One region of the Sphingomonas sp. ACRSK genome, then DNA from elsewhere that is predicted to be linked to it. Evidence: predicted binding sites of a transcription regulator. Region 1 holds the regulator's gene; the other holds the start of a gene.
The links. Region 1 encodes LexA, which represses DNA repair genes until DNA is damaged. Its sites were predicted from a motif close to GTTCCNCNCTTGTTCT; they were not measured.
Positions count from the first base shown of each region.

Region 2: MHZ35_RS00200 (ImuA family protein) is a predicted target of LexA. The motif match lies at 2,723-2,738, and genes of this name have one in related genera.

Region 1 is NZ_JAKRNR010000021.1:29,374-36,822, reverse strand. It holds gene MHZ35_RS12575 (citrate synthase) at 1-483, opposite strand, end outside; gene gltX (glutamate--tRNA ligase) at 502-1,947, opposite strand; gene MHZ35_RS12565 (ComEC/Rec2 family competence protein) at 1,988-4,174, shown strand; gene lexA (transcriptional repressor LexA) at 4,320-4,994, opposite strand; gene MHZ35_RS12555 (molybdopterin molybdotransferase MoeA) at 5,049-6,227, opposite strand; gene moaC (cyclic pyranopterin monophosphate synthase MoaC) at 6,224-6,691, opposite strand; gene trpC (indole-3-glycerol phosphate synthase TrpC) at 6,688-7,449, opposite strand, start outside.
Region 2 is NZ_JAKRNR010000001.1:31,295-38,743, forward strand. It holds gene MHZ35_RS00195 (Y-family DNA polymerase) at 1-2,019, opposite strand, end outside; gene MHZ35_RS00200 (ImuA family protein) at 1,937-2,656, opposite strand; gene MHZ35_RS00205 (M3 family metallopeptidase) at 2,846-4,987, shown strand; gene MHZ35_RS00210 (DUF1622 domain-containing protein) at 5,027-5,413, opposite strand; gene MHZ35_RS00215 (HAD family hydrolase) at 5,457-6,119, opposite strand; gene MHZ35_RS00220 (YggS family pyridoxal phosphate-dependent enzyme) at 6,119-6,784, opposite strand; gene MHZ35_RS00225 (thiamine phosphate synthase) at 6,843-7,334, shown strand; gene MHZ35_RS00230 (hypothetical protein) at 7,347-7,449, opposite strand, start outside.

The DNA of each region.
Region 1 (7,449 bases):
GCTGGCGATCTGCCGCTGCACCGGATCCGTGATGTCGGTCGAGTCGTGGTAGAAGGCCGAAAGCGCGCCGACGACGCCGCACAGGATCGCCATCGGGTGCGCATCGCGACGGAAGCCGCGATAGAAGTTCGCCAGCTGCTCATGCACCATGGTGTGGCGCGTGATGGTGTTGGTGAACTTGTCGAGCTCGCCCTGGTTCGGCAGCTCGCCGTTCAGCAGCAGGTAGCTGACTTCCATGAAGCTCGACTTTTCGGCGAGCTGGTCGATCGGGTAGCCGCGGTGCAGCAGCACGCCCTGGTCACCATCGATGTAGGTCAGGCCCGACTCGCAGCTCGCGGTCGAGGTGAAGCCGGGATCGTAGGTGAAGGCGCCGGTCTGCGCATAGAGCTTGCGGATGTCGATGACGTCCGGTCCGACCGTGCCCGAGAGCACCGGATAGTCACCGTCCTTGCCCGCTACCTGCAACTTGGCGGTCTCGCTCATCGGGTGTCGTCCTTTCGTTCAGTGGTTGGCCGGAACGGCCATCTGGTCGGCGATGCGGCCGAGGCTTTCCTCGCGTCCGAGCAGTTCGAGAACGTCGAAGATGCCCGGCGAGGTGCGGCGACCGGTCAGTGCGGCGCGAAGCGGCTGTGCGACTGCACCCAGCTTCACTCCGGCTGCGTCCGCCACGCTGCGTACCGCATGTTCTGTCGTCTCCGTATCCCACCGCTCGACCGCGTCAAGCGCCGTGTGCAGCTGCGAAAGCAGCGCGGGCGCATCGCCTGCGAGCAGGGGAGCCGCCGACTCCTCGATCGGCAGCGGGCGGGTGGCGAAAAGGAAGGCGGTGTTGTCTGCGAGTTCGTTGAGGTCGGCCGCGCGCGGCTTCAGCGCCGGCATGGCGCGGCGCAGCAGATCGAGCCCCGCTGCATCCGGAGCCTGGGGCAGGCGAGCCGCGACGAGGTCGGCGAGTCGGGCGTCGTCCGCCTCGCGGATATAGTGGCCGTTCACGTGCGCGAGCTTCTTGAGATCGAAGCGTGCGGGCGAGCGGCCGACACCGGCGAGATCGAATACCTCGATCGCGCGATCGCGGCTGATGATCTCCTCGTCGCCATGGCCCCAGCCCAAGCGCAGCAGATAGTTGTTGAGCGCCTCGGGCAGGATGCCGAGCTCGTCGCGATAGGCGTCGACACCCAGCGCGCCGTGGCGCTTGGAAAGCTTGGCGCCGTCCGCCCCGTGGATCAGCGGGACATGCGCATAGACCGGGTCCGGCCAGCCGCCCTCGACGGCGTCCATCGCGCGGATCAGCGCCAGCTGCCGGAACGCGTTGTTGAGATGGTCGTCGCCGCGGATCACATGGGTGACGCCCATGTCGTGGTCGTCGACCACCACCGCCAGCATGTAGGTGGGGGTGCCGTCCGAGCGCAGCAGCACGAAGTCGTCGAGCTCGGCATTGGCGACGGTGACATCGCCCTGCACCCGGTCGGGGATCGTGACCGCACCGTCCTTCGGCGCCTTCAGCCGCACCACATAGGGCGCGCCTTCCGGTGCGGTGGCGGGATCGCAGTCGCGCCAGCGGCCGTCGTAGCGGATCGGCTTGCCCTCGGCCCGCTGCCGCTCGCGCAGCGCGGTCAGTTCCTCGGCGGTCGCGTAGCATTTATAGGCGTGGCCGGCGGCGAGCAGCTGGTGCGCGACTTCGGCATGGCGATCGGCGCGGGAGAACTGGAACACGGCGTCGCCGTCCCAGTCAAGGCCCAGCCAGCGCATGCCGTCGACGATCGCCTCGATCGCGGGCTCGGTCGAGCGCGCGCGGTCGGTATCCTCGATGCGGAGCAGGAACTTGCCGCCATGGTGGCGGGCATAGAGCCAGTTGAACAACGCGGTGCGCGCGCCGCCGATATGCAGGAACCCCGTGGGGGAGGGGGCGAAGCGCGTGACGACTGCGCCTTCAGGCGAGGTTCCGGTATCCATACTTGCGCGCAACTGCGCCTGCTCCCAAGCTCGAACAATCATGGCCACATCAGCCGCGCCCGCCCCTAGCACGGCCCCTCCGAGGCTTCAAATCAACCGGCGGGTGTATTTCTTGCATGTGGTCGAGCGATGGCTTGAAGCCGAGCGGGACCAGTTGCCGCTGTGGATCCCCGTGGCACTCGGCACGGGCATCGCCGCCTGGTTCGTGCTGCCCAACGTTTCCTCGTGGATGGCGTTCCTGCTCTGTGCGCTCGGCGTCGGTGCGTCAGGCATGGTCTTTCCCACGGCCGGGCGGCTCGGCCGGATCGTGGCGGGTGCCGGGTTGCTGGCCGCGCTCGGCTGCGCGCTGGTGTGGTGGCGTGCCGAGCGCGTCGCGGCGCCGGTGCTGGCGCGGCCCGGCGTCTTCGCCTTCACCGCGCGCGTCGACAGAGTCGAGCCCTTGCCAGCACGCGATCTGGTGCGGCTCCGGCTCGCGCCGGTCGATATGCCCACGCTGCCGCCGATCGTGCGGGTCAACGTGCCGCAGGAAGCACTTCCGGTCGGCGCAGGACCCGGCGCCGTCCTGCGGCTGCGCGCGCGACTCGTACCCCCGCCGCCACCTGCCGTGCCCGGCGCCTATGACTTCACCCGCGTGGCGTGGTTCGACCGCGTCGGCGCGACGGGCCGTGGCTTCGCGCCGGTCGAGGTGGTGGCCCCGGCGGTCAACCCCGCCGCGGGGCTGCGCAACCGCCTGACCGCCCACATCCACCAGCAGGTGCCGGGCAGCGAGGGCGGAGTCGCGGCCGCGCTGGTGACCGGAGACCGGGGGGCGATTGGCGAGGACGCGGACGAGGCGATGCGCCGCGCGGGCCTCGCCCACCTCCTGTCGATCAGCGGCCTCCACGTGACGGCGGTGGTCGGCGCGACCATGTTGCTGTTGCTCCGCGTGCTGGCGCTGGTGCCGGCGCTCGCCCTGCGGGTGCGCCTCCCGCTGGTGGCGGCCTCGGGCGCGGCGCTGGCGGCGATCGGCTATACTTGGCTGTCCGGGGCCGAGGTGCCGACGATTCGCTCCTGCGTCGCAGCCCTGCTGGTGCTGGCGGCGCTGGCGATGGGGCGGGAGGCTATCACCTTGCGGCTGGTCGCGACCGGGGCTTTCCTGGTGCTGTTGCTGCTTCCGGAGTCGCTCGCCGGCCCTAGCTTCCAACTGAGCTTCGCCGCCGTCACCGCCATCGTCGCCCTCCACGAGCACCCGCGAGTCCGCCGGTGGTTCCAGGCGTGCGACGAGGGGCTGCCGCGACGTTTGTTGCGGAACCTCGGATCGCTGCTGCTGACCGGCGTCGCGGTGGAGGCGGTGCTGATGCCGATCGGCCTGTTCCACTTCCACAAGGCCGGGCTTTATGGCGCGCTCGCCAACATCGTCGCGATCCCGCTCACCACCTTTGTCGTCATGCCGGCGGAGGCGCTGGCACTGCTGCTCGATCTCCTCCGCCTCGGCGCGCCGGCCTGGTGGGTAGTCGAGCACGCCCTGTCGCTGCTGCTGTGGCTCGCGCGCACGGTTGCGGCCGCCCCGGGTTCCGTCGCGGCACTGCCGTCGATGCCGGGCGGAGCGTTCGGGCTGATGGTCGCAGGCGGGCTGTGGCTGGCGCTATGGCGCACGCGCGCGCGGCTGCTGGGGCTGGCACCGTTTGCCGTTGGAGCGCTGTGGGCGCTCGCGACGCCCGCGCCGGACCTGCTCGTCACCAGCGACGGTCGGCACCTCGCAATTCGCACGCCCGAGGGAGGCATGGCGATCCTCCGCGACCGGGCAGGCGACTATGTGCGGGGCACCTTGGGGGAGGGGGGCGGTGTCGAGGGCGAGCTGCCCCCGCTCGCCGAGCAGCCTAACGCCCGCTGCACCGCCGACGTCTGCGTCGTCGATGTTGCTGCCCGCGATCGCGTCTGGCGCGTCGTCGCCACCCGCAGCGGCTACCTGCTTCCGGTGCGCGACCTGATCGCCGCATGCCGTGACGCCGACATCGTCGTCAGCGAACGCCGCCTTCCGCGCGGCTGCACGCCCCGGTGGCTGCGGCTAGACCGACCGGTGCTCGCGCAAACGGGCGGCATCGCCATCCGCTTCGATCCGCCCGAGGCGCGCCGGGTCCGCGCGCCCGGGGATCAGCACCCGTGGATCACCCCGCCGACGACGGCGCCCGTGGCGGATCGCTGGCCGCGGCGCAGAAGGAGCGGCCGGGACCACCCGTCTCCCTGACGCCGCACCGCGCCGGCTTCTCGCCCTCAACGACGGAGGTCGCCCTTCTAACCACAGCGGCATTCACTACCGCTGCGAGGTTGGAGCCGAGTCCCCCACAGGCCGCTCGGCACAAGCCTCGCTAACCGAACACCCAGCGTCCGCCTCAGTAGCGGCGCAGCAGTCCTGCAAGCTTCCCCTGCACCCGCACCTGGTCCGGGCGATAGCGCTGCGGATCATAGCTGCGGTTGGCCGGGTCGAGGCGGATCATCGCGCCTTCACGGCGGAAATACTTCAGCGTCGCCTCGTTCTCGTCGATCAGCGCGACCACGATCTCGCCGTCGCGCGCCGCGTCGGTGCGGCGAACCAAGGCATAGTCGCCGTCGAGGATGCCCGCCTCGACCATCGAGTCCCCCGCGACCTCGAGCGCATAATGCTCGCCCGAGCCCAGCAGCGCGGCCGGCACCGGCAGCATCTGCTGGCCTTCCATCGCCTCGATCGGGACGCCGGCGGCGATGCGGCCGTGCAGCGGGATCTCGATGACGTCGTTGGCGGGAGCTGGCGGCGCGACCGGCGCGCTTCGGGCGGGCGCCGTCTTGGCCGGCGCTTTCTTGGCCGTCTCGGGCCGGTCCGGCATCCGCAGCACTTCCAGCGCGCGGGCGCGGTTCGGCAGACGACGGATGAACTGGCGTTCCTCCAGCGCGCTGATCAGGCGATGCACGCCCGACTTCGACTTGAGGTCGAGCGCTTCCTTCATCTCCTCGAACGAGGGGGACACGCCGGTTTCCTTCAACCGGTCGTCGATGAAGCAGATCAGCTCGTGCTGCTTGCGCGTGAGCATGCGGTCCTCCGTCGGAACAGATATGGAACCTTTAGGAAACGGAGCCGCCCCCTGTCAACCGATATCCAGGATTTCCACCGAGTCGCCCGCTTTTGCCGCGCCAGCATAGGGAGGACGCACGATCAGGCAGTCTGCCCGGGCGAGCGTGCGTAGCATGGAGCTGTCCTGCGCGGGGGCGGGGAAGGCAACCCCGTCGCGCAGTTCCGCGCGCAGGTGATCGGCCCTCCGGTCGTTCGCGGCCAGCGGCGCGCCGAGCGGCACCACGCGCCGCCGCGACAGCGGATCGGCCGCGCCCGCCAGCATGCGCACCAGCGGCAGCAGGAACAGCGTTGCCGTCACGAAGGCGGAGACCGGATTGCCTGGCAGGCCCAGCACGACGGCGTTGCCGAGCCTGCCCGCCATCATCGGCTTGCCCGGCCGCATCGCGATGCGCCAGAAGTCGATCCGCGCGCCTGCCGCCTCCAGCGCCGGCCGCACCAGATCGTGGTCGCCGACGGAGGCGCCCCCCGTCGTCACCAGCACATCGGCATCCACCCCGGCGAAGGCGGCGGTGAGTGCGGAGAGGTCGTCCGGCAGAATGCCCAGGTCGATCCGTTCGACGGGCAGCTCCCCGAGCAGGCCCGCCAGCAGCACGCCGTTGGACTCCGGAAGCCCGGCGTCGGGGGGCGAACCCGGCGGCACGAGCTCGTCGCCCGTGGCCGCGATCGCCACCCGCACCCAGCGCCGGACGGGAACCATGCCGTGCCCGCCCACCGCCAGCAGCGCTGCCGCAGCCGGCGTGATCGCCGCACCTGCCGACAGCAGCCGCTCGCCTGCGGTAAAATCCAGCCCGGCCGTACGCACGCTGCTGCCGCGCCGCGGCGGCCCTTCGCCCGCCAGCATCAGACGGCTGCCCTCGCGCGCTGCCTCTTCCTGCACCAGAACCGTGTCGGCGCCCTCGGGCAACGCGGCCCCCGTGAAGATGCGCGTCGCCTGGCTCGGGCCAACGCTGCCGCCGAACGGCCGCCCGGCCGCGGATTCCCCGATGACCTCCCAAGGTCCGGGCAGGTCGTCGAAGCGGATCGCGTAGCCGTCCATCGACGACAGCGCCCGCTCGGGCTGGGTGCGCAGCGCCGGCAGGTCGTCGGCTGCCCAGCGGCCGATGGCGTCGCGGATCGGCACCGTCTCGACGGCGACCGGCTTGGCGAGGCCCAAGACCCGCGCCTGCGCCTCGTCGAGCGGCAGCAGGCTCACGCCTGCCAGTCTCCGGACTTGCCGCCCGATTTGGCGAGCAGGCGCACGCCGTCAATCACCATGCCGCGGTCGAGCGCCTTGGCCATGTCATAGACGGTGAGCAGCGCGACGGAGACGGCGGTCAGCGCCTCCATCTCAACCCCGGTCTTGCCGTCCGTCGCGCAGGTCGCGGTCGCGACGATGCCCTCCGCCTCGATCGTCAGGTCCAGCACCACGCGGGTGAGGGGCAGCGGATGGCACAGCGGCACCAGGTCGCTGGTGCGCTTGGCGGCCATGATCCCGGCGACCCGCGCCACCGCAAGCACGTCGCCCTTCTTCACCAGCCCGTCGCGGATCGCTGCCAGCGCCTCGTCCGACATGGTGATCCGGCCGGTGGCGGTCGCCTGCCGCGCCGTCACCGCCTTGTCGCCGACGTCCACCATGCGGGCATGGCCCTCGGCGTCGAGGTGGGTGAGGCCGGTCATCGGGTCAGGGCGCGGGTTGCCGCCTCGACGTCGTCCTGCCGCATCAGCGCCTCGCCGATCAGGAAGCAGTGGATGCCGTGCTCCGCCATCGCGTCCAGGTCGGCGCGCCCCGTCAGCCCGCTTTCGGCCACGAAGGTGCAGCCCTCCGGCGCGTGCGCAACCAGCTCATAGGTGCGATCGAAGTTCACGGTGAAGTCGCGCAGGTCGCGGTTGTTGACCCCGATCAGCCGCGTCTTGAGCTTCAGCGCCCGCTCCAGCTCCGGATAGTCATGGACCTCCACCAGCACGTCCAGCCCCCGCTCCAGCGCCGCCGCCTCGATCTCCGCCATCTGCCGGTCTTCCAGGGCCGCCACGATCAGCAGGATCGCGTCCGCCCCCAGTGCGCGCGTCTCCGCCGCCTGCCATGGATCGATGACGAAGTCCTTGCGCAGCACCGGCAGGTCGCAGGCCGCGCGCGCGGTGACCAGATAGTCGTCCGATCCCTGGAAATACTCCTCGTCGGTCAGCACCGAGAGGCAGGCCGCACCGCCCGCCTGATAGGCGCGCGCATGGGCCGGCGGGTCGAAGTCGGCACGGATCAGCCCCTTCGACGGGCTCGCCTTCTTGATCTCGGCGATGATCGCATGCCCCTGCTTGGCGTCGAGCGCGGCGCGGAAGCCCCGCGGCGGCGTCTGCATGCCCGCCCGGCGGTCGAGCTCCTGCACCCCTGCCATGCTCTTGCGGGCGGCGACCTCGGTGCGCTTGGTCTCGAGAATCTT
Region 2 (7,449 bases), on a different contig from region 1:
GGGCAGTTCGGCCATGACATGATCGAGCCGCTCGGGCCGGCGCAGCACGCGTACCGGACGCGGCCAGCGCAGGTGCCAGGGGTGGTCGGCCTCCCGACCGTCGAGCCGGCGAACGTCATCCTCGCGCAGCTGGGTCGCGGGCGGATCGGCCGGATCGAGGGGAGCGACCCGCGCCACCGCCCGTTCCGGAACGTCGCTTTCCACCGGCGTGACCCGCCACATGCGCTGCGCGCCGATGCGGTTGACGATCTGGTCGACCAGCGGCCCCAGGTCCGGAGGCGTGTCCTCGACCAGCGCGGCACCCAGCGTCTCCGCGCCCAGCGGCTCGGCGCGACGCACGTGCAACGCCATGGCGTCGATGCCATAGCCGGGCTCCACCGTCTCGATCCGCCGCCCCAGCAGTCGCAACAAATGCTCGGAGTCGCGGCTGGCACGCGCGAGCCCGATGCGCAGCCGCTGCGGCACGCCGTCGACGCGGTCGAGCACCAGTTCCACCTGGCGTGCGCCCAGCCCGGCTTTCCGCAACACCGCCACCAGCCTGGGCACCAGTTCGCCCAGCCAGTGCGCGATCGCCTCTGCCGTGGCAATCGGCTCGGCGAAGCGCTGGCGGACCTGAACCCGCTCCGGCGGCACCACCGGATCGAGCGGTTCGGCACGCGCCCCCAGCGCCTGGTCCAGCCGGGCGAGCACCGCATCGCCGAACCGCCGCGCCAGCTGCCCGCGCGGGAGTGCCCGCAACTGCCCGATCGTCGTCACGCCCAGCCGGGCAAGCAGCTCGATCGCGCTTTCCGGAAGCCGCAACAGCCCGACTGGCAGCGGGTCCAGCGCCTCGGCCTGCGCACCGGGTTGGCAGATTCGCACCGCTGCCCCACCCTGCCGGGCCAGCGCCCAGGCGGCACCGGCCGTATCGGCAATACCGACGCAGGCGTTGACGCCATGCCGCGCGAGCAGGCGCACCAGCCGCAGTGCCATGCGCACCTCGCCGCCATGCAGATGAGCGACGCCCGTCAGGTCGAGCAGCAATCCATCGGGGTCGGACAGGTCGACCACCGGCGTCCAACGGCGCGCGAGCAGCATCGCCAGCCGGCGCAGATCGGCCCGGTCGCCCGCCGGATCGGCATCGCGCACCTGAAGTTCGGGCACCTGCGCGCGTGCCTGGGTGAGCGCCATACCCGGCCGCAGCCCCAGTGCCTGCGCCGCCGGGGAGGCCGCCGCGATCGCCACGCGGCCTCCCTGGCGGGCGACGGTGACCAGCGGCACGGCATCCCTTGCCGCGACAGGACTACCGGGCACTTCCTCCACGCACACCCGCGCGACCAGATCGCCTAGAGTGCGTCCGGTCTGGAAGAAGCGGCCCGCAGCGGCATAGCCCGCGATCGGCTCGCGGCCATGCGCGTCCGGGTGCGGTCCCTCGCCCGGGTACTGCACCGCCGGCATCGCCGCCATCTGCGCCAGCGTCGGGCGGTCCGAGCGCGGAAACGCCTGCGGCTGCGCGAGCGCGTGATGGCTGCACCCGCCCTCGTCCGGCGGCATCGCCTTGAACGGATGGTCCATCACCTCCGAACGCCGGCTGAGCTCGCGAAACGGCGGCTGCTGGTGCAGCGGCAGCGCCGCGATCGCGCGGTCGACCGCCTCGGCATCTGCGGCCCAGGCGGCGGATGCGGGCGAGGCGTCGAGCGGACGGCCCTGGCGATGAACGTCCTTGAAGGGCCGCTCGTCTTTGAACGGATTGTCGGCGGCCACGCTGGTGCGGCCCAGCTCCCGCTGCGGCGGGCGCTGGTGCGTGGGCAGCTGCTCGATCGCAGCCTCCACCTCCGCCCGTGCCCAGCGCGCGCCGGGGCGCCAGCCGCCCTCCCTGGGGACGGAGCACTGGCTGGCGCGCTCGGCCTCGGCCACCCGGCCGATCGCCGCGAAGGCGGAGCCCGTGCGTCCCGCCTCAGGCGGCGCGGCGGTTCGCTCTGCCTGCCGCAGCCGGTCGATCGGCCAGTCGGGCAGGAAGAGCGCAGCGACCCGTTTCATCGCATGCCTCCACGGTCCAGTCGCGGGGCTCGCCACCTTTCTGGCGGACGAGCGCAAGTTTCCATTGGGCACGGCCCACCCCGGCCACCGGCAGCCGCGTCGAGGGGGCCGACGCCACCCGCCAGCGCGTCGATGCGGCCGAGGGCACCGCCAGCGGATCGGCGCCCGCGCGCCCGTGCCGGCGCAGCAGCAGCGCGATGGTGCGCCCGCCCTCCGCCGCCAGCTGCAACCGGCGGGTGGCGGTCATGGAAACGCGCTTGGCCTCGCCGATCACCGCGCCGAGACCCCGGTGGCGCAGCCCCTCCTCCATCAGCTGGAGCAGTTCGGCATCGTCGGCAGCCTCGGCATAGAGCACCCGGTGCGGCCCCAGCCCGACCTGTGCGAGCCCCGGCGCGAACAGGTCTCGGCGGCGCACCACCCACAGCACCGGGCCCCAGGCACGCGCAGCGATTCCCGCCAGGAACAGCGTCGCCGCGCAATCGTCGGCCATGTCCGGCCCGGCGCCTGCCACCTCGTGCAGCGCATCGAGCGCCAGCCCACCTCCGGCCAGCACCGCGTCGAGCGCCGGCACGCCGAACGGCAGCACCTCGCGCCGGCGATAGCGGCCGCATTCGATGGCGCGCAGCTGCGCGCGCAAGGCGTCCAGGACAGGGGCTTGAGCTTGGGTCACGACAACAGCTAGGACTCACGAGGGACTCGATATGTTCCTATTCTGTTCTAATGCGCTCCCGAGTCAACCGCCGATCGCACGACCCTTGCGCGGGCGCCGGCTTGCCATTCCTTTCCCGATGCTTAGGCTCGCCTGCGACCCTTATCGGAGCCCCTGATGACCGCACGCCTGCGCGCCGTTCTGGCCGCGACCACGATCCTCGCCCTTTCCCCTGCAGGAGCCGCCATGGCGCAGACCTCCGCCACAGCGACTTCCGTCGATGCAACCCCGCTGCTCGCCCCCTGGGGCGGCCCCTATGGCGGCGTGCCGCCGTGGGACAAGGTGACGCCGGCGATGTTCCCCGCCGCCTTCCCGGTCGCGATGGCCGAGCTGCGCCGCGACGTGCTCAAGATCCGCGACGACAAGCGCCCGGCGACCTTCCAGACCGTGATCGAGCCGATGGAACTCGCCGGCGACACGATGGACCGGGTCGAGTCGATGTGGGGCGTCTATTCGAGCAACCTCGCCACCAAGGAGGTGCAGGCGATCGACCGCGAGTGGAGCCCCAAGCTCTCCGCCTTTTATGACGAGCTCTATCTCGACCCCAAGCTGTTCGCGCGGGTGAAGGCGGCATACGACGGCCGCGCTAGCCAGAAGCTCGATCCCAAGCAGCTGCGGCTGCTCGAGCGCACCTATCGCAGCTTCGTGCGTCGCGGCGCGCTGCTGACCGATGCGCAACGGGTGCAGGTGTCGCAGCTCAACCAGGCGCTGTCGGTCGCCTACAACAGCTTCAGCGAAAAGGTGCTGGCCGACGAGGAGACCTGGATCGTCGTCGACGATGCCAAGCAGCTTGCGGGCCTGCCCGACAGCTTCGTCGCCTCGCTCAAGGCCGCGGCCGACGAACGCAAGCTTCCCGGCAAGTGGGCGATCGTCAACACCCGCTCCTCCGTCGCGCCGGTGCTGACCTATGCCACCGACCGGGCGTTGCGCGAAAAGGTGTGGCGCGCGTTCGTCAATCGTGGCGACAACGGCGGTGCCAACGACACCAACGCGACCATCGCCGAGATCCTGAAGCTGCGCCAGCAGCGCGCCAAGCTGCTCGGCTTCCAGAACCACGCCTGGTACCGCATGGACGACACCATGGCGGAGACGCCGGCCAACGCCATGTCGCTGATGATGCGCGTGTGGCCCGCCGCGGTCGCCCGCGTCCACCAGGAGGTCGCCGACATGCAGGCCCTCGCCAACCAGGGCGGCGCCAAGATCACCATCGAGCCGTGGGACTATCGCTTCTACGCAGAGAAGGTGCGCAAGGCGAAGTACGACCTGGATGAGAGCGAGGTGAAGCCCTACCTCCAGCTCGACAACATCCTCCAGGGTGCGCTCTACGCCGCCGGCCGACTCTACGACCTCGATTTCAAGGAGAACACGGGGCAGATCCCGGTGTTCGATCCGGCGGTGCGCACCTTTGTCGTCACCGACAAGCGCGACGGGCACAATGTCGGCGTCTTCTACTTCGATGCCTACGCTCGGTCCGGCAAGCGCTCGGGCGCCTGGGCTACGGCCTATCGCCGCCAGCAGGAGCTGGGCGGCCACAAGAACGTGCTGGCGTCCAACAACAACAATTTCGTGAAGGGCGCGCCCGGCCAGCCGACGCTCATCAGCCTGGACGACGCGACCACGCTGTTCCACGAATTCGGCCACGCCATCCACAGCTTCCTGCAGAACGTGAAATATCCGGGGCTCGCCGGCACGCCGCGCGACTTCGTGGAGTACCCCAGCCAGGTGAACGAGAACTGGCTGCTCACCCGCGACGTGCTCGATCGCTATGCCAAGCACTATCAGACCGGCGCACCGATGCCGCAGGCGCTGGTGGACAAGATCGAGAAGTCGTCGACCTTCAACCAGGGCTTCGACACGGTCGAATATCTCTCGTCGGCGATCGTCGACATGAAGCTGCACGACCGCGACACGCCGGTGACCGACGTCGATGCGTTCGAGCGCGAGACGCTGGCCGAGCTGGGGATGCCGAAGGAGATGGTGATGCGGCACCGCCTGCCGCAGTTCAACCACCTGTTCTCGTCCGACGCCTATAGCGCCGGCTATTACAGCTACCTGTGGTCGGAAACGATGGACGCCGACACCTGGGCGGCGTTCACCGAGACGGGCAACGTCTGGGACAAGGCGACCGCCGATCGCTTCCGCACCGTGCTGCTGTCGACCGGCAACGAGACCGATCGCAAGCAAGCCTATCGCGCGTTCCGCGGCCGCGACCCGGACGTCAACGCCCTGTTCAAGCGGCGTGGCTTTCCGGTGAAATAAGCGGCAGGAGGTCCGCGGTGTCAGCCGGTGCCGCGGACCTCAGCCGGAGGGCTGCTGACGGCCATCATCGGGTTCGTTCCTGGCCTGCCACGGCCAACGCCCGTCGATCTCCACCTCCAGCGAGAAGCTGAGGAAAGTACGGATCAGGACGATGCCGGCGAGCACCGCCAGGCTTTCGAGCGTCGGCTCGATCGCCACCGTGTTGATGATGTCGGCCGCGACCAGCAGCTCCAGCCCCAGCAGGATCGAGCGGCCCAGGTTGGATCGCAGCCGCTTGTAGGCGGCGCCTGCCGGGCACCGCCGCAGATCGCGGACATAGCGCACGCCGGACACGGCGGCGCCGAGCAGCAGCACCGCGACACCGACGACCTCCACCGCGCGCGTGACGCCGTGGATGGCCGAAAGCAGCAGGGATTCGTCGATCATTTCCGGTCAACCGCCGGGCAGGACCGGCGTTCCGGCCGACCGATCAGGCGATCAGGCGTGCGACCTCCGCATAGTCCGCTGCGATGTCTTGGACGCCGATGCGGCGCAGCACGTCGGCGTGGCCGATGCCGCAATGCTGGCCGGCGCACAGGCCGATGACGTGCGCACCCGATGCCACCGCACCGGTTGCGCCCACCGGCGAGTCCTCCAGGATCACGCAGCGTTCGATCGGCACGCCGAGCGCGTCGGCAGCATAGAGATAGAGGTCCGGCGCCGGCTTGCCGCGGGTGACATGCTCGCGCCCGCTGAACACCTTTTCGCCGAACGCGTCGCGCAGACCCAGATGGTCGAGATGTGCGGTGATCCAGCGCGTCGAACTCGACGAGGCGATCGCGCGCGGCAGTTCGCGCGGCAGCGATCGGACGAAGGTGACCGCACCCGCCACTTCCTCGATCCCCTCGGCGACCGCGCGCGCATCCTCTGCGGCACGGGCCTCGTGGAAGTCGGCCGGGATCGGGCGCCCCAGGAACGCCTCCACCTCGTCCAGGAAGTCCTTGCCCGCACGACCCATGAAGCGCGCCATCGCCTCGGCGGTGTCGATCGGGTGGCCGGCGGCCGTCAGGTAATCGGCAAGGTGGCGGTTGCCCGCCCATTCGCTTTCCAGCAGCACACCGTCGAAGTCGAACAGGATCGCGTCGAACCGCATCAGCGTGCCCCGAACAAGGCGGTGCCGACCCGCACATGGGTGGCCCCCAGCGTCACCGCGGTCTCGTAATCCCCGGACATGCCCATGCTGAGCCCCGGCAGGCCGTTGTCGTCGGCAAGCTTCGCCAGCAGCGCGAACCAAGGCGCCGGCTCCAGCTCCAGCGGCGGGACGCACATCAGCCCGATTACCGGCAGTTCGGCGCTCCGAGCCTCGGCAAGCAGTGCCGCCAATTCGGGGACCGCGACGCCGCCCTTCTGCGGCTCGTCGCCGATGTCGACCTGCACGAAGCAGGCGGGGCGTCGGTCGTGCCGGTCCATCGCCTTGGCGAGGGCGGCGACCAGCGACGATCGGTCGAGCGAATGGATCGCGTCGAACAGCGCCACCGCGTCATCAGCCTTGTTGGACTGAAGCTGCCCGACCAGGTGCAGCTCGATGTCCGGCGTCGCCTCGCGCAGCGCCGGCCATTTCGCCTGCGCCTCCTGCACGCGGTTCTCGCCGAACACGCGCTGGCCCGCGGCGATCAGCGGGGCGATGGCGGGGGCCTCGTGCGTCTTGGAGACCGCGATCAGGCTGGTGGCGCCGGCCGGGCGCTTGGCGAGCTGCTCGGCGCGCGCGATCCGCTCGCGCACATCGGCCAGCCGCTGGGGGGCATCGTCGGTGATCATCGGGGGCGCTATAGGTAGCACGATGCGTGCCCGCCAGCCCCTCCCCCGCCAATGGCTGATGACCGACCCGCGGATGGGCGAGGCGCTATGGGACGCGCTCGAACGGCTGCCGCGCGGCGCGGGCGTGGTGTTCCGCCACTATCAGCTGCCGCCCCAAGAGCGCGCCGCGCTGTTCGCGCGTGTCCGGCGCATCGCACGGCGCCGGCGGCTGGTGCTGCTCGTTGCCGGGGCCCGCCTGCCAGGCGCCGACGGTCGGCATGGCACGCGCAGCGCAGTCCCAAAGCAAGGGATCGCGACTCGGCCCGCACACCATCGTCGCGATGTGGTGGCCGCCCGCCGCGACCGAGTCGACGCCGTGTTCGCCTCCCCGGTCTTCGCCACCCGCTCCCACCCGGGCGCTCCCGCGCTCGGACGAGTCCGCTTCGGAAGGATGATTCGAGGAGCCGGTATCCCGGTGATCGCACTCGGCGGCATGGATGCACGGCGCGCGCGCAGCCTGGCCGGCTTCGGCGTTCACGGCTGGGCTGCGATCGACGCCTGGACGCGCTAGCGCCCGGCCGGATCAGAAGCGGAAGGCGGTGCCCACGTAGAGCGCCTGGCTATCCCGACGCGTGTCCTCGATCCGCAGGAGCCGGTCCTTGTCGGACTTGTAGCGCACGCCCGCC